4 regions of the Lysinibacillus sp. FSL P2-0066 genome follow, and region 4 is predicted to be linked to each of the others. Evidence: riboswitches for the same ligand, from Rfam matches in the RefSeq annotation. Region 4 holds a riboswitch; each other region holds the start of a gene.

Region 1 (4,712 bases), 1.5 Mb from region 4:
ATCTAGATTTTTCAAATTTTGTGTCATGAAACTTCACTCCTTTTATTTGGATATTCTTATTGTACTAAAGAAAGATATGGATGCCTATCAGACATGGTAAATTGTAGGTATAAATAGTAAAACAACACAATACATTGTTGGAAATTTCCGTTATAATAAAAAAAGTGACAGTACTATACTTATTTGTCTTTTCCCTATACAATCTAACACGAAGGGAGAGGAAAACATGCCTCGGTTTATTATGATGACAATCTCTTATCTTGTCTCAATCATCCTAACCTTTTCATCCTTTTTCGTGAACATCAACGGTCAATCTTCGCTAGAAATCGCTAATCGTTTTTCTGTTGTATTTGCACCAGTTAGTGTAAGTCATGTAATTTGGATTATCATTTATTTTTTACTCGGTTATTGGTTAGTTATGAACATGAAAAAGACAACTTTGAAACAGTCTGCGCTTTTTAGTTGCATAAATATATTACAAGCATTGACGTTATACGTCTGGCATCATGAGTTATTTATTGTTTCTCTTGGCATTACATTACTCTTAGTCTTGTATTTATTTATGTTGTATAATACGTACCCTCTTCAGGACAAAGCCTTGTCTGGTCGTATTCCTTTCTCCATTTATTTGGCATGGATGACATTTATTTTTATAACAAATACAAGCTTTACGTTAACGGCTTATGGTTGGAATGGCTTTGGTCTCAGTACGCCTCTTTGGGCAGTGATTTTACTGACATTAGGAGGAGTAATTGCACTACATATCCGTTTCCATCACTTTGATGTTATGTTTCCGAGTGTTTTTATTTGGGCTTATATTGGAATCGCCATACATAATGGTTTTGATGAGCTACTTGTCACTACAGCTGCTTTATTTTTATGTGGTGTTCTCTTTGTTGGCATTTTATTTATTAAAAAAAATCCTGCCTACCAAAAATAAATTGGTTAGCAGGATTTTTCATTGCATCCTATTCTTCGTCTAATGACGTTAAGATAATCGGTTTATCTTTTGTCACAATGACTGAATGTTCGATTTGAGCTACAAGTGATTTATCCGGTGTCACGAATGTCCAGCCATCACCAGCTTCTACGATATGCTCTGCATTTGCTGAGATAAATGGCTCAACCGCAAGTACCATACCTTCTTTCATAATGGTAGAATCCCATGCATCGTAATAATTTAAAATATGGTTGGGTTCATCATGTAAAGATTGACCTAAGCCATGACCTGTTAAATTCATAATAACAGTTAGGCCATTAGCATTTGCCTCGCGTTCAACTGCTTTACCAATTTGATTTAATTTAGATCCAGCCTTTACCTTTGTCATTGCTCGATCAAAGGCGCTTTTGGCAACACGACAAAGCTTTTCTTTGTCCTCATAGCCATCACCAACAACAAATGAAATTCCTGTGTCAGCAAAATAACCATTTAAAGAGCCAGAAACATCAATATTTACGATATCCCCTTCTTGAATAACACGCTTTCCTGGAATACCATGTGCTACTTCTTCATTAACACTAATACATGTATACCCTGGGAAATCATATTCTCCCTTTGGTCCAGAAATAGCGCCTGCCTCTGCAAACATGCGGCCAGCAATTTCATCAAGCTCAAGTGTTGTAACACCTGGTTTTGTAGCAGCTTTCATCGCTTCACGAATTTCAGCACAAATGCGTCCTATTTTTTTAAAAGCTTCAATCTCTTCTTGCGTTTTTACAATCATGTATAACGTCCCTTTCATCTAATATCTATTCTTTAATATAACATAACTTTTTATGCGTATAACGATAAACGCTTTAAATATTGTATGCTTTCCTACTTTGCAAAGTGCTAAAAGAGCTATTCACGACAAAAAAGTCCCTCCACTCATGTGAAGGGACTTGCATTAAGCTTTTCTTTGCATTAATTGTGGAGCGGCTGTGAATAAAAGAACACCAACGATTGCCGTTAATATAGTTGCTGGTAGCATATATGTACCATTGTAGATGATGGAATAGATCCATGCATTTTGGTCGCCCGCATATTCGGCAAAAAATACAGCACCAGCAATTGTATGTGCTGTGTATCGTAAGAAGCCTGCGAAAACGGTACCTATTATTATATAAAGTGCCATTTTTGTTTTATTCATATGTTTAGCAGCGTCTAACACTGGTCCACGTACAACCGCCGCTAAACCTACAACTGTAAAAGCAACTCCATAATCCAATAATCCTTGTAGCCAGTGCACTATATAGGAACCAAACATTGTTTGCATAACACCCACAAGTAGTCCCGTTGTTAACCCAGCTACTAAGCCCCAGCGAAATGCTATTAACATAATTGGTACCATAACAAGACTAACTGAACCGCCTTGTGCCCATACTTTAAAGGAAACTTGATCCAGTACGAGACCAATCGCTGCAAAAATCGCAATCTCCACTAGCATTAATAGTCTTTTTTTGTCCATACATATTCTCTCCTTTGTTCCGATGTAGGATACAAGAGCAGGAATAGAAAAGCGCTGATATGTCTCTTTCTGACACCTTTTTCCTTTAAGAATGAAAAAACGATGTCAGGACAGAGCCTCACATCGTACAAGTGTCGGTTTCTATCCACATCCCTACGCAAGCGTTAACTTACAGGTTCGAAGAGTCAAGGCATTACGTGCCCAGTCTCAGCTGACATCATCAGCTCCCCTTGTGGTCGTTACATCTGAATTTATTTGAACAATCTCATTGTACGCAATGGATAGGAGGATTACAACCTTCTATACAATATATTTTTTGAAACTTTGCTGTTTTTCATGCGTAAATATTTAAAAAGGAGGTACAACTATGGAGAATCAAAAAATTTTAGCTGCCTTTAGTTATCTTAGTATTTTCTTCGCCCCTTTTATCGTTCCATTAATTGTTTATTTTGTGACAAAAGACAGTGATGTAAAAAGACATTCGATTCGTGCACTTGTCTCTCATTTAATACCTTTTGTTTTTGGCATTCTATTCTTTATTGTCTTTGTTTTTTCTACATTTAGTTTAGATCCAACCTCCAGCAACAAGACCATGATGATTATTTGGTTTACTTCATTCGCCATCTATGCGCTCGTCTCACTAGGTATTGTGATTTGGAATATAATTCAGGCTGTTCGTGTTATCCGTTAATGTTTTATTTTTAAGTGAAACAGGTAGTAGTAATTGTAAAAGGAGCTGTTTTAGGATGAAAGTATCAAACGTTGTAAAAACTGCCGTCAAGTTAGCACCTATTGTTATTCCTATCGTAAAAAAAGTAATGGCTGCAAAAAAGGGAACAACGCCTACAACCCCAGCTAGAAAAAAATAAAACGAAGGCGTATTCCTTTTTTCTGGAAATACACCTTCATTTTATTTCACTTCAAAATGGGTTTGACTATGGCCATTCAATGTTTTTTCCACATGTAAAACCGCTGGCATCGCAGATTTCAATTCAGGTACATGCGAAATTACACCAATCATGCGACCAGAATCCTGTAAATCAATTAATGTATCAATTGCTTTATTTAGTGATTCCTCATCAAGTGAGCCAAAGCCCTCATCAATAAACATCGTTTCAATATGAATGTTACCTTGGAAGCTTTGAATCACATCTGCCATCCCCAATGCAAGGCTTAACGAAGCATTAAATTTCTCGCCACCTGATAATGTTTTGACATCTCGTAATTGATCCGTATAGGCATCATAAACATCAAGACCAAGTCCACTTTGCTTCGCATGCTTTTCTAACCTATCTGAGCGCCTAAGCTCAAATTGACCGTTTGATAAATGATATAGCCGTATATTGGCAGCAACTGTAATTTGATCTAAGTAATTAATTTGGATATAACGCTCAAAGGATAGCTTTTTCGAGTTTTGTCCATTTAATAATCCATAGAGCTCCTTTACTCGCCCTGCTTCTTGTTCAAGTAAATGAAGCTCTTTCGCTATTTCTTTCACCTTTTCACTAAAGCCTTGGCATGCTTGTGCAAATCCATTCAACTGTTGCAAACGTTTAAATGCTTCCTCATAAGAAATACGATGCTGTTCTACCCTTGCTTCCATCGCCACTAAATCTTGCTTCTCTTTCCCTTGAAGATATGTAGCCCCTTCGGTAATCTGGATTTGCAACGTGTGTACTTGTAAAGCATAGTCGCTACATGCTTTTCGAAGTGCATCTAATTGTATGACACTCCGTTTAGCAGTAGCATAAGCCTCATAGCTTTCGAAACCTATTTCTTGCATATTTGCTGTAAATTGCTGAAGCTTTTCATTTATTTTAAGCTGTAATTCCTCAAAGGACTGTTTGGCAATTTCTACAGTTAGTGTTGCATTGCTAGCCGCTTCCTTTGCTGCATGCAAATTTTCTTGACTTGCTTGCCAACTTTTTTGAAGCGCTTCTTTCTGTTTGCTAACATCCATAAGTTGTTGCTTTAATTGCTGTAAAGTTGGTAAATTAGCAGGCATCTGCTTAAGCTGTTCTTCTACAACTGCTTCTAATCTTGTCCATTCTTTTATCTGCTCCGCTAAATATTGCTCTAGCTTTGTTTGCTTATTCCGTAGTTGCTCTATTCGATCATGCTGATGCTTTATTTTTAATCGCACATCAGCTAGTTGATGATGAATGGCTTTTAATGCAGCAATCTCCTGTTCCACTTCATGTAAGGTAACGATGATTTGTGATTGGTTTTCTTGTTTAATATTTTGTGCCTCAAGTTGTTGCCAGG
Region 2 (4,712 bases), 880 kb from region 4:
ATTCACTTCTTTAGTCCACCTTATACAAGCCAAAATTCACTGGAAAAAGTTAAAGTGCTTGCCAATGAATTAACAAAATTCGGTGCTAGTATTCGTTTACATGTCATTCCTTTTACTGAAATACAAGTTCTTATTAAAGAAAAAGTACCTTCTAACGTATCGATGACGACAACACGCCGAATGATGTTGAAGGTTGCTGATCAGGTGCGTGAGGAAATTGGGGCACTTGCCATTGTAACAGGCGAAAGTCTTGGGCAAGTAGCGAGTCAAACACTTGAAAGTTTAACAGCGATTAATGCTGTAACGAACACACCTATTTTGCGTCCGTTAATTTCATCAGATAAACTCGAAATCATTGATATTGCAGAAAAAATCGGCACATACGAAACATCTATTCAGCCATTTGAAGATTGCTGTACGATTTTTACACCAGCAAGTCCAAAAACAAAACCAAAGCTTGAAAAGGTTGAGCATTATGAAAGCTTCTCTGACTTTGATGAATTGATCGAGCGAGCAGTGAAAAATCGCGAGGTCTATATTTTCCCTAAGAAAGAAGAACAACAACAAGATAAATTTGCAGATCTTCTATAAGGATTTAAAAGCCGTCTCAAAGCCGTTTTGAGACGGCTTTTTTGCATGGATATCGTTATTCCAATGGAGGTACAATTTACCTCTAATTTTTTTGTATTAAAAATCTAATATCGCACATTCTATATTCACAAGGAGGTGAGAAACATGGCTTCAAACAACAACCGTAGTTCAAACCAGCTTGCAGTACCTGGTGTACAACAAGCACTAGATCAAATGAAATACGAAATTGCACAAGAATTTGGTGTTCAATTAGGAGCTGAAGCTTCAGCTCGTGCCAACGGTTCCGTTGGTGGTGAAATCACTAAACGTCTTGTACAAATGGCAGAATCTCAATTAAAAGGTATGCCAAACAACAACCAATAAATGCTGATTAAGCATTTATAAACTTAAAACCAGTGACCGTAAAAGGCACTGGTTTTAGTTTGTTTATTGTTCATTTATTTATACAAGATAAAGATCTAAATGTATTTACTGTATGCTCCACATCTTCGCTTTCACAGATAGCTGAAATTACAGCAACACCATCAGCCCCAGTTTGAAATACAGTTTGTGCATTTGTGCAGTTTATTCCACCAATCGCTACAATCGGTAATTCAGGATAAAGAGAACGAGCCTGCTGTAAAAAAGATGTACCACATGGTGGTTGTGCATCACTTTTAGAGGATGTTGGAAAGATTGGACCGATCCCAACATAATCAGCTTGATGGTTAATAGCTATTTGTAATTCTTCCTCGCAATGGACAGAAACACCAAGAATCATGTTCCCAATTTTTTTACGAGCTTCACCTACAGGCAAATCATCTTGCCCGATATGAACTCCATCAGCTTCCAGTCGTATCGCAAGCTCAATATCGTCATTTACGATAAAGGGTACATTATATTGATGACATAGTTTTTGACATTGGCGTGCAAATTGTTCATAGGCAAGATCAGTTAATGCATGAGGGCCTTTTTCACGAAATTGAAACATTGTAATGCCTGCTTGTAAGGCTTTTTCTAGGATATAGATAGGTTGTTGTTGAGGAGACACGTTGCTGGTACCCATAATAAAATAAAGCTGCAAATCCTCACGTTTCATGAATCATCACCTCACAGGCATCCTTATACTGTTGGTAAGCAAAATGATTAGTGGGTCCATGACCATTTCCAATCGATAAATCATACATAATTGCTAATTGGATAAACTTTTTAGCTTCAATAATAGCTTCTTCCATAGCAAATCCTCGCCCAAGAAAAGCAGTAAGTGCTGCCGAAAATGTACATCCAGTACCGTGCGTATTTTTTGTTTGGATTCGAGGAGACTGCATCGAAAAAGAAGGTCCATTTTTGATAAATACGTAATCAATAGCATAAAGTGGATTTGCTAAATGACCACCTTTAATGATGACACATTGTACACCTAGCTGTAACAAGCTTTGAGCTACGTCTTTTATGTCTTCAAAATGCTGAATAGTTCTCCCTGTAAGTGTCTCTGCTTCGGGTATGTTGGGCGTAACAACCGTAGCAAGTGGTAGTAAAGTTGAGCATAAGGCATTGATAGCTTCTTGCTGTAATAGGCTTTCTCCTCCTTTTGCGATCATCACTGGATCAACAATCAGTGGAATGTTTAGCTCACCGATCATGCGTGCAATGGCTTTGATAATATCTGCCGAATAAAGCATTCCTGTTTTAATCGCAGCTATTGGAAAATCTTCTACTAAGGCTTCAAATTGTTTTTTTATAAAGGAAACGTCAATTGGACAAACACCTGATACACCCAATGTATTTTGTGCAGTTAAAGCAGTAATCACAGAAGTACCAAACACTTCTAATTCCTGAAATGTTTTTAAATCAGCCTGTATACCTGCACCGCCCCCACAATCTGAGCCGGCGATTGTCGTTACAATATGCATGAAGTTGCACCATCCTTTGACAAACGATGTATAGCATTGAGGAAAGCTATTTGAAAATCACCAATGTCTGCAGTAAATGCTGATGCTAGTACACCTGCTTTTTTATAGTAAGTTAGGGTCTCCGTTAATTGTTGGTAAGGGCTATGGCTTACACTATAGGCTGCACCACAAATTGCGCTAAGTAAACAACCTGTACCCGTAACTTCTGTCATTTGTGGATGACCACCAGCGATCCATTGGCTATGCTTGCCATCAGTTATAAAATCACGCTCTCCCGTTACAATAACAATGCATTGATAGCGTTGAGCTAATGATGTGGCTTCTACTTCCATTGCGATAGTGCCTTGCCCACTATCGACGCCTTTTTGTTGCCAATCTACACCAGCTATTGCTGCAAGCTCGCCGAGATTACAGCGAATCACGGCAAATTGTATGTTCTCAAGTAAGTTTCTTACGGTTTCCTTACGATAAGTTGTGGCTCCAACTCCGACAGGATCTAAAATAACAGGAATACCAAGTGCATTGGCTTTTATACCTGCTAATAACATGGCACTTTTTGTGCGATCATTGAGTGTTCCGATATTAATTAATAATGCTTGAGCAATCGCTACCATTTCCTCTACCTCTTGACAGTCATCGGCCATTACTGGTGAAGCACCTATCGCTAATAAACCATTTGCTTGAAAATTTGCCACTACATAATTGGTGATGCAATGGATAAGTGGTTGCTGTTGACGAATTGTTTGAAAAATCATTGTAGTCCTCCTTTTGGGATGGACGTAAGCATGCAAAAAAGGCCCTTTTTGTGTAAAAATGCACGAAAAAGAGCCTTTCATCTGAAAAAACGATGTTATTGCTCCCTACGTCAGTATTAACTAACAGGTTCAAAGGGTCAGGTTTTACCTTCTCAACTCTTACGAGTCCCCCTGCAATCTTGCTTATAGTTGACCAAAATGTACCATACTTTTCATTTGTATTCAATAGCAAGTTTTCCTATGGATAAAATGTGACCGATGCCATATAGGAGAGTATGATAGTTGTCATGACTTTACCGAAATCAAGCACAAACCATTGAAAATGCTGAAAAAAGAGTTTTATAATGTGTCATAGCAAAAGGGAGGCAATTGCCATGAAAAGACAAGATTTAATTGCACCAGAATGGTATAACATAGCAGAGGAAATTGAAAAATATGCTCAGGATGCAACCAAAAATGCTTTAATCATTTATGAAGAAAACCAAGACATCCAATGTATTACATATGCACATTTATTGGAAAAGGCAAATCAAGCAGCACATGTTTTCACCAAGCAAGGCTTAAAGAAAGGTGATGTCATTTTAGTGATGGTCCCACGCTCTGTGGAAGCATATATTGTATATATTGCTGCATTGAAAGCGGGTTTAACCATTATTCCAAGTTCTGAAATGTTAAGAACAAAGGATATTGAGTATCGAATTCATCATGCAAATGCTAAAGCAGTTATTGCATTTGAACCCTATATCGAACAGTTTGATCAAGTGGGAAATTTACAAGGCTTACTGCAATTTGTCATAGGAAATGCGCACAAACCTTGGCAAAACATACTTGAAAAGATGCATAATCAACCTACAACCTACATAAATCCTATCCCAACAAAAAGCACAGACAATGCATTTTTAGCCTATACAAGTGGAACAACAGGAAATCCCAAAGCAGCAGTGCATACGCATAGTTGGGGCTATGCACATTTACGAACAACAGCACCACATTGGATGGGTGTACAAGAAAATGATATTGTTTGGGCAACTGCAGCACCAGGATGGCAAAAATGGATATGGAGTCCGTTTCTAGCTATTTTAGGTAGTGGTGCTACTGCATTTGTCTACAAAGGTAAATTCGATGCAGCTTCTTATCTAGCATTGCTTGAGAAATTCAAAATTAATGTACTATGCTGTACACCAACTGAATATCGTTTTATGGCAGCGCTTGAAAATTTACATGAATATGATCTAAGTGCCATTCGCCAAGCCGTATCAGCTGGTGAGCCATTAAATAGTGAGGTCATTAAAGTATTCTTGGAAACATTCAAATTACAAGTACGAGATGGCTATGGACAAACGGAAAATACATTATTGGTGGGCACAATGGTAGGGATGGAAGCAAGAGTTGGCTCTATGGGGAAACCTACTCCCGGCAACACTGTTGAAATTATTAATGATTTGGGCAAACCCGTTACAATCGGAGAAGTGGG
Region 3 (4,712 bases), 1.5 Mb from region 4:
TACCAAATGAACTATCCAGCTATTTGCAATATAATGCTATTATTTTCGACAATGTGCCAGGTCATTTAGTGGGTGAAGCAAAAATGAGTGTTATAGAGCAAGCAGTCAAAAACTTTGGTGTTGGTTTTACAATGGTGGGTGGAGAAAATAGTTTTGGTCTAGGCGGCTATTTTAAAACACCGATTGAAACCTTATTGCCAGTGGAAATGGAAATTAAGGGCAAAGAGCAATTACCTTCCTTAGGATTAGTGATTGTACTTGACCGTTCTGGCAGTATGCAAGGCTCGAAGCTTGAGCTTGCTAAGGAAGCAGCGGCACGTTCTGTTGAGATGTTGCGAGACGAGGATACATTAGGATTCATCGCCTTTGATGATCGTCCTTGGGAGATTATAGAGACAGGGCCTCTTAGCAGTAAAGAAGAGGCTGTGGATACTATTTTATCAGTAACACCTGGTGGTGGAACAGAAATCTATAGTTCACTAGCTAAAGCCTACGAGAACCTTGCTGATTTAAAGCTCCAACGTAAGCATATTATTCTCTTAACAGATGGGCAATCACAGGCAGGGAACTATGAGGATTTAATTGCTGAAGGAAAAGAAGAGGGTATAACCTTATCGACAGTAGCGATTGGACAAGATGCCGATGCGAACTTATTAGAAGCGCTTAGTGACATGGGCAGTGGACGTTTCTATGATGTGATAGATGAGCAAACCATTCCTTCTATTTTATCTCGTGAAACAGCTATGATTTCCCGAACGTATATTGAGGACAATCCATTCTATCCGGCAATTTATAATGCACCAGGATGGAATTCACTGTTTGCTAATGGTGTCCCACAAATGAATGCATACATTGGGACAACGGCAAAACAGGGGGCTACTGTTGTGGCAGAAAGCGAGAAGGAAGATCCTGTGTTAGCCCAGTGGCAATATGGTCTTGGTAAAACATTTGCCTTTACATCTGATTCAACGGGTAAATGGACAGGAGATTGGGCAAGATGGCAGAATTGGGGAGCATTTTGGCAAACACTTATTTCTCAAATGCTACCAAGCTACAATGATGTAGCCTATGATGTAAGATTGGAAGCAGATGGTTCCTTTATGATTACAGACCCTACAAATGAAGCCGCATTTTTAGATATTGTAGCGGTAAATGAAGCAGGGGAGGAGCTAGAAACACAACTTGAAACCATTTCCGCATCTCAAGTTCGAGCTGTAGTACAAGCTGAACCTGGATTAATTTTCTTCCGTGTAGCAGATGAAAAGCAGGCCATTTACCAGGCAGGTCTAAGTGTTCCTTATAGTGCCGAATACGAACTACTCCCTGTAAATAATCAACTGATAGAAGAGTTGACTCAACAAACAGGAGGCACTGTTTTAAAGGAACCACAAGATGTCTTCCGTGACTTTACGACAAAAGGAGCAGATCGGCAAAATATTGCCACATGGCTGCTCTTAGCGAGTATGCTCCTATTCTTTATTGATATTACCATAAGACGTTTTGGTTGGAATTTCCTAACGAACGCGAAGAAGAAAGAGCCGCTGGTTGAGGAAAAACCTGTACAGGCAGAGAATACAAATGTAGCACAGTTATTAAAAGGCATGAAAAAGAGATCTTAAAATGGAGGAGGCAGTGCAAACTTTAATAGGTTTGCACTGCTTTTTTTGTATTGTTTGAATAGAGAGTTGCTCCCTTTGTAGAGAGCGGCAAGGTGATCTAAAAAGTGGGCTCTTTGCTCATAAGGAGAAGAAAGGCGCTCTAAGAAGAGCCATTGCCGCTCATAAAGGAAGAAAGACGTCCAAGTTTGGGCACAGCCTTCTCATAAAATGAAGAGAGACGCTTTAATTTGGACTACCCCTATTTCAAAGAATGCTCCTATTCTCCCCTCTCAATAAAGAGAAGAATTAAACCTCTTTACTAGCTCCGTTTTACACAAGCTGCTAGCAACCATAACACCTAAAATGGCGCCGATTATACTTGATGTTAAAAAGGCTGGTAGGAAGAAGAGAGCTGCTACAGATGTGCCCATGAATAATTTTGCATAAGGGACGGCAATAAGTGAAGCAAGAATGCCAGTGCCTACAACTTCTCCGATACATGCTAACCACATTTTACTGCTATATTTATAGGCAAGGGCAGCACAGAACGCGCCAATGACACTTCCAGGGATAGCTAATAGAGAGCCTGTCCCGGTAAGGATTCGAATGATAGCCGTGACAAAGGCAACAATAACTGTTGGTACGGGTCCAAGTATAATGGCTCCTATCACATTAATAGCATGCTGAACGGGGTATGCACGTGCGATTCCTGTTGGGATGGATATGAAAGTAGACCCTGCAACAGCAATGGCTACTAATAAAGCCATAACTGTTAATTTACGAATTGACATAAGGTTCACTCCTTTTGATAAAGTTCGTGAGGAAAAATAAAAAGGCCGCCTCCTTGAAACACAATAGGAAGCGGCCTTGCCTGTATATAGTGACAATAGCAAGTAGCGCCACTTCCCTCCGCTAGTATGAACTAGATCAGGTTCAAAGGGTCCGTATATTACCATATACGTCTCAGCCTTTTAAAGACTCCCCTAGTGGTTAAAATCATTCAATTTTGTGAATCAACAATAATGTAACATACTGCTAAAAATAGTCAATGATTTTTCAGACTATTTTGTATCGGGATGCATTAAATGAGGTGCTTTTTTCAATGTCCAGATGAGCGCAAGGAAGAAGCAGGCTAATAATATGATAGATCCGAAAATATAGGGGCTATTCATATTCCAGTCAAATAATAGACCAGCTAAAGCAGGTCCAATCATATTCCCAAGGCTCATATAGGCATTATTCAAGCCCGCAGCAAATCCTTGCTCTTTCTCTGCAAGCTTTGAGATAAGTGTATTAACAGCTGGACGAATTAATGTCGTTGCTGTAGAGAAAATCGTTGCTACAACTAATATAAGGGCAAAGCCAGAAACAAATAATATTAAGAAAATAGCAACAGCTGCAATAAATAAATTGACAAGTACTACTTTCATTTCACCGAAGCGATTGAACAGTGGTGTAATGATAAACATTTGTACTACTACTCCAAAAGCACCACCAACAACTAATATAATTGCTATATCCACAGGTGTGTAATTAAACTTTTCTGTCACAAATAATGATAATGTCGTTTGGAAATTTGCAATTCCGAATGAGAACACCAGCATAATAATAAGCATTACAAAATAAGGCATATGTATGGAACGAGCCATTTGCTTCGCCAGATTGTCTTGCTTTTGTTTCTGCTGAGCAGTGTTTGGTTTGGTAGATGGTAATAAGAAATAAGATAAAATAGAAGCTAGGATGGCTGCAGCTCCAGCGGTGAAAAATGGAAAATGTAAGCTTACCTTTGCTAAGAAACCACCGATTCCTGGCCCAATCATAAAGCCAAGAGACATAGCGGCACCCAACATCCCCATACCTTTCCCACGTTCTTCATAGGTTGTGACGTCAGCAACAAAAGCCATAATAGGAGGTGCAACAAATGCGGAACCTAGACCACCTAAAAAGCGTGCTAAAAAGAGCATCCATACATCTGTAGCAAGGCCGAAACCGATTTGAGCAAGACCTGTTACGATAAGACCGAAAATAATTAAATTTTTTCGACCGTACTGATCTGAAAGATTCCCAGCAATAGGAGAAAATACGAATTGAGCTAAGGCGAACGTTGCAATTAGCATACCTAGAACTTGTCCTGCTGCACCAAATATTTTTAAATACTCTGGCATGACAGGAATAATTATGCCGATACTCCCCATTGCGATAAACATATTAAACATTAAAATATACAAAGCCGCCTTATTGGACTTCTGCTGGGTCATCGAATGAACCCCCTTTTTGTAATCAAATATAGTACAGTCTATCATAAAGAATTATTGCTTGGCTAATAGTTAAGATTATAGAGTTGGTTCTATATTTAGAATGGTTTTCCACAAAAGGTTTCGTCAGGGCACCAAGAATTGTAAAATAATCCACTTTTGTAATAAGAATGGATGGACTTCGCTTGTGAAATTTGTGAGTTTGTCTGTAATGGCATAAAGTTTAACTATGTTCAGAAGTAATGAGTGAAGGTTATGTAATACTAAAAGTACATTTTTATGGCTTGCTTATTGATAAAACAATTTGTGCAGGATAGGTGACAAGTATCTATATGCGAGGTTTTTTCATAACAGAAGATGTGGGGAATCTTCAAATTCTAGTTAAATTATTTTCTAAATATAATAATACAAATAGTTGATGGATAATGTTCTTAATTTAATAGAAAGTTAGATAAGCAGAGAAAAAACTAGCGAATTGGTGTGAAACCAATTCGCTAGCTGAATTATCGAATACTCATTTTAAATTCTAAGAATAATTCATTGTATTTCCCTAAATAATCAGGTCCTAAATTTTTGTAGACCTCTAATGTGTCACGTTGTTCTTCAGAAGGATAGTAACGTTCGTCAGAAACAACTTCTTCGTCCATTAAGTCCATAGCTGCAATATTAGGTGTTGAGTAGCCTACAAAATCGGCATTTTGAGCACCAGATTCAGTACTTAGCATGAAGTTGATAAAGGCATGGGCACCATCAATATTTTTTGATGTTTTTGGGATGACCATATTATCAAACCATAAGTTTGAGCCTTCCTCAGGTACAGCAAAGTCTAGCTCTTCATTTTCATACATCATGTCAGCAG
Region 4 (4,712 bases):
CTCAAATGGCACGATGATTTCCTTTTTAACGGTTGCTGGACGCTTGGTTAAAACAAGTATGCGATCGGCTAAAAAGAGAGCTTCCTCAATGCTATGTGTAACAAATAGAATGGATTTACGGTACTCTTCCCAGATGGATAAAAGCCATGCCTGCATTTCCAGTCGAGTAAACTCATCCAACGCAGAAAATGGTTCGTCTAAGCATAAAATCGGTTTATCACTGATCATTGCACGAATAAAGGACACACGCTGCTGCATACCTCCAGACAGTTCGTTCGGGTAGGCATGGATAAAGGAGGCAAGACCAACTTTTTCCAACCATTCCTTAGCACGTTCAACATTCGGTTTATTGTGTAATTCTTCTACAAGCGTGACGTTTTCTACTATTGTACGCCAGGGTAATAGACATGGCTGCTGTGGCATATAGCCAATCGTTCCTTTTTTTCGCTGGATATCCTCTCCATTTAATAAAATGGCTCCTTGATCAATTGGCGAAACACCACCAATTAATTGAAAAAGTGTGCTCTTCCCACTGCCCGAAGGACCAACTATGGCCACAAACTCGCCATCCTTGACGTCAAACGATAGATGATTGAGAACTTGCAGTGTATCGAAGGATTTAGCGATGTTTTGAATGCTGAGCATGATAGCCTCTCCCCTTCACCATGAATTTTTCAATCAAACGAATACCACTAAACAATAGTAAGCTCAAGAGAACAATCGCAAAAATTGCCACAAATACGCGATCCGTACGGAAGGAGGACTGGGCTAGGGTCATGTAAACGCCAATACCCTTTTTTGCACCAAGCCACTCCGCAATGACAGCCCCCATCACACTATATGTAGCCGCAATTTTAATGCCTGAAAAAATAGCAGGATAGGCATGAGGCCATTCTAGCTTCCAAAAGGTTTGTGCCTTTGTAGCACCAACCATAGCAAAATAATGCTTTAACTCAGGTGCTGTTTGCCTGAATCCATCCATTGCCGCAATGACAATCGGGAAAAAGCACACAAGACAAATAATGATAAGCTTCGGTAATAAGCCGAAGCCAAACCAAATAATAAGCAGTGGTGCCAAGACAAGAATAGGAACATTTTGCGACATAATAAGAATTGGATAAAACAGCTCCCGAATGAATGTAAACCGATGCAACACTACTGCCACCGTTAGCCCACAAGCAATGCCAATGGCCAAACCTAGTAGGGCTAATTGCACCGTAGCGAATGCATGTGGTAGAAAGGTATGATATGACTGGAGTGCCTCCGACAAAATACTACTTGGCGCGGGTAATAACCAATGTGGAACTTCAGCCATACGCACGATTAGTTCCCATATGAATAAGAGGAAGGCGATAAAAATTATCGTCCTTCCCTTCTGTAATGCACGTTTCATTACTGATATTTCTCCGTTAATGTATCCATCGTAATACCCGTTGGCTGATATAAAATTTTGACTTGTGTAATGACATTAATGGCACCAAGCTCAATCATCTTGTCATTCATTTTTTCAATGATTTGGAGCAATGTTGACAGCTCACCCTCCATCGTTGTTTCCAATGGATGTACCTCATATTTCACTCCAGAAGCATCGATCACCGCAATTGCTGCATCGACATATGGTATAACATCTTCATATTTCTCTGTCTTCGGAATGATTTGTACACTGATTAATGAATTTGCCATCTTATTTGGCCTCCTTTTTAGGTAAGAAATCATTAGTAAAGGCTTTTTTCGCATCAAATTCGCCCTCTAGTACTTGATTGCTTAACATCCATTTCGCGTAATTTTCCCACACAGAAAGCTTTTGCTCTCCCCATTGCTTGGCATCGTCCTGGTATTTATTGGCCAGCCACTCCTGACTTTTATGCACTAACGCTTTATCTAAATCAGGAGCTGCTTCGATTAAAATATCAGCCGCTTCACTTGGGTTTTCAATTGCGTATTCATAGCCCTTCGATGCAGCTGCCAGAAAGGCTTTCACAACATCAGGGTTGTCCTGTATCATTTTTTCATTTGTAGCTAAAACTGGCGTATAATAATCTAATTGATCACTATAATCTGTAAGATATAGCATATTGATCTTTTCCCCACGCAGCTCAGCTTCAATACCAGTCCATGCATAATAAATCCAAGCAAAATCAATATCTTTTTCCATCATTGTGAAGAAATCTAAATCGCCTGCATTGACGATATCTAGCTTGTTAATATCTGCATTTTCCGTCTGCATTAGTGATTGTAAAACGGCTTGCTCTAATGGCGCACCCCAACCACCATAGGTTTTTCCTTCAAAATCCTTTGGCGATTTAATGCCCTTTGAAGCAATAGAGGCAAAGCCAGATGTATTATGCTGTATAATAGCTGCGATTGAGACCAGCGGCACATCCTGTACTCGTGCCTGTGTTATGCCTTCCTGATAGCTCACGCCAAAATCCGCCTTTCCAGAAGCAACAAGCTGATCTGCACCCGCCTCACCAGGCATGATAATATCAACATCTAAGCCCTGTTCCTCAAAATAACCGAGTTTTTTGGCAACATATAGTCCTGTATGATTTGTATTCGGCGTCCAATCCAGTACCACAGACACCTTTTTCAGCTTGTCAGCAGCCTGCTTGTCACCCTTGTCACTGCAGCCTACTAATGTCAATAGTGCTGCGAATAGAATAAATAACCATTTTTTCATGCGAAAGCCTCCCAGTTTGTAATATGAAAGTGTTCATGAATGAATGTTGTCACCAGAAGAAAGCGTATACAATGTTGGCAAGCTGTTGCTTGAAAACATAAAAAAACGCCTAGGATTCCTCCCAGACGTATTGCAATCAATCTTCAAAACTTTGCTTTTTTGAATAGATGTTCCCTACGCTGGTACGAGCCAAATCAGGTTCAAAGGGTCAGCGTCTATCGGACACAATCTCAGCTAGCAATTACTAGCCCCCCTACATTCTTTCGCTATGAACTTTTCGATGATTATTATACCCATAGTTTCACATAAATGACAAGGTGCTATTTTTTGAATAAGCTTAAAGCCCAGCACTCCTTAGAGACTGGGCATACATTTAGCTTGGTTTCTGTTCTTTTTTGGCTGTTAAAACATGAGATATTGCTCCATCTGTTGCAATATCCACTTTAAATGAACCATTGGAATGGCGATCCGCACGAGATAATGCTTGTACGTCAATCACCTCTTGAACACCTTTTTCAGTTTCAATCACAACCTGCTCCTCGTCTGTTGCTTGAACAACTGCCACAATTCGGTGAGGGTTTGCTTTTAACTCTGTTAATACTTTTAGTCCACGTTTTGCACGACTTGCTACTTCAACTTCAGCGACATTCATTTTCTTCACGGCCCCACGCTGTGTCACAATGACTACATATTGGGTAACATCAGGCTGTAATACATTGACTCCAACTAAGGCTTCTCCATCTTTTAGTGTGATCCCTTTCACACCGCCTGTTTTCACACCTGTAACTGGTAATTCCTCCATCGGGAAACGAATCGCATAGGCTGTATCCGTTGTGAGCATTAGCTCCACGTCATCTGTTACAAACGATGCATAGATCATCGCATCACCAGCCTTGACGTTCATCGTTTTAATTGGCTTTGAATAACGTGTTACCGCATAGTCTGCGAGTGGTGAGCGCTTAATTTGGCCATCTTTTGTGGCTGTGAAGACATACGTATTTGGCTGTTCAAATGTTTCGAAGCCATAAACCGCAATAATGGATTCATCTTCCCCTGTTGGCACAATACTTGAAATATGCTGGCCGAGATCCTTCCAGCGTATATCAGGCAGCTCATGAACAGGCTGATAAATATAATTGCCTCGATTTGTGAACAGCAATAGATGGTGCTGTGTATTTAAGTTTGCTTCATACAATAAATAATCTGAATCCTTCATGGCAAAATCTTGCCCATTTGAAGCGGCATGAGAACGTGTGGATGTACGTTTAATATAACCATCCTTCGTTACTGTTACGACAACCTCTTCACTTGGCACAAGGACATCCAATGTAATTTTAATTTCTTCAATTTCTTGCTCAATCTTCGAGCGGCGTGGTTCTGTAAAGCGTTTCTTAATATCTAGCAACTCTTGTTTAATAACACGCACAAGCTTAGCCTCACTTTGCAGAATCCCCTCTAGCTTCGCAATTAACTTATTTAACTCGTCCTGTTCCTGACGTAGCTCCGTAATATCCGTATTCGTTAAACGGTATAATTGCAGGCTTACAATGGCCTCTGCTTGTACCTCTGTAAAATCAAACTTCGCTTGTAAATTAAGCTTCGCATCCTTCTTATCATTAGAAGAACGGATCGTCGCAATAACTTCATCTAAAATGGAAAGAGCTTTAATTAATCCATCTACAATATGAGAACGATCCTTTGCCTTTTGTAAATCATAAATGGAACGGTTTGTTACCACTTCTTTTTGATGGGCGATATACGCATCTAGTAATAATGGCAATGTCATCATTGTTGGACGACGATTATGGATTGCAATCATATTAAAATTATAAGCTACCTGTAAATCCGTTGTTTTAAACAAGTACTGTAAAATTCCTTGCCCAGGTACATCTTTTTTCAGCTCAATCACGACACGTAAGCCTGTACGGTCTGATTCATCTCGAATTTCCGCAATGCCTTCTAGTCTTTTATCTACACGTTGCTCATCAATTTTTTTCACAAGATTCGCTTTATTTACATCATATGGTAACTC

What was found. A riboswitch is a leader RNA that binds a small molecule or an ion and turns the genes downstream of it on or off. The one in region 4 is predicted to bind thiamine pyrophosphate.
Region 1: it holds a riboswitch for thiamine pyrophosphate, as region 4 does, so the genes downstream of both, thiT (energy-coupled thiamine transporter ThiT) here and MKZ14_RS11725 (ABC transporter substrate-binding protein) in region 4, are expected to answer to the same signal.
Region 2: it holds a riboswitch for thiamine pyrophosphate, as region 4 does, so the genes downstream of both, thiM (hydroxyethylthiazole kinase) here and MKZ14_RS11725 (ABC transporter substrate-binding protein) in region 4, are expected to answer to the same signal.
Region 3: it holds a riboswitch for thiamine pyrophosphate, as region 4 does, so the genes downstream of both, thiW (energy coupling factor transporter S component ThiW) here and MKZ14_RS11725 (ABC transporter substrate-binding protein) in region 4, are expected to answer to the same signal.

The regions. Positions count from the first base shown of each region.
Region 1 is NZ_CP150202.1:3,847,420-3,852,131, forward strand. Features, by position in the region: gene MKZ14_RS19190 (polyphosphate kinase) at 1-27, opposite strand, end outside; gene MKZ14_RS19195 (hypothetical protein) at 227-940, shown strand; gene map (type I methionyl aminopeptidase) at 969-1,724, opposite strand; gene thiT (energy-coupled thiamine transporter ThiT) at 1,887-2,447, opposite strand; TPP riboswitch at 2,581-2,688, opposite strand; gene MKZ14_RS19210 (DUF4870 domain-containing protein) at 2,815-3,138, shown strand; gene MKZ14_RS19215 (hypothetical protein) at 3,194-3,316, shown strand; gene MKZ14_RS19220 (SMC family ATPase) at 3,358-4,712, opposite strand, start outside.
Region 2 is NZ_CP150202.1:3,247,399-3,252,110, reverse strand. Features, by position in the region: gene thiI (tRNA uracil 4-sulfurtransferase ThiI) at 1-591, shown strand, start outside; gene MKZ14_RS16230 (alpha/beta-type small acid-soluble spore protein) at 736-954, shown strand; gene thiE (thiamine phosphate synthase) at 1,025-1,669, opposite strand; gene thiD (bifunctional hydroxymethylpyrimidine kinase/phosphomethylpyrimidine kinase) at 1,659-2,483, opposite strand; gene thiM (hydroxyethylthiazole kinase) at 2,471-3,238, opposite strand; TPP riboswitch at 3,324-3,421, opposite strand; gene MKZ14_RS16210 (acyl--CoA ligase) at 3,613-4,712, shown strand, end outside.
Region 3 is NZ_CP150202.1:836,275-840,986, forward strand. Features, by position in the region: gene MKZ14_RS03935 (VWA domain-containing protein) at 1-1,619, shown strand, start outside; gene thiW (energy coupling factor transporter S component ThiW) at 1,889-2,389, opposite strand; TPP riboswitch at 2,486-2,593, opposite strand; gene MKZ14_RS03945 (MFS transporter) at 2,660-3,856, opposite strand; gene MKZ14_RS03950 (ABC transporter substrate-binding protein) at 4,357-4,712, opposite strand, start outside.
Region 4 is NZ_CP150202.1:2,363,746-2,368,457, forward strand. Features, by position in the region: gene MKZ14_RS11710 (ABC transporter ATP-binding protein) at 1-645, opposite strand, end outside; gene MKZ14_RS11715 (ABC transporter permease) at 620-1,393, opposite strand; gene MKZ14_RS11720 (thiamine-binding protein) at 1,393-1,683, opposite strand; gene MKZ14_RS11725 (ABC transporter substrate-binding protein) at 1,685-2,680, opposite strand; TPP riboswitch at 2,835-2,945, opposite strand; gene parC (DNA topoisomerase IV subunit A) at 3,054-4,712, opposite strand, start outside.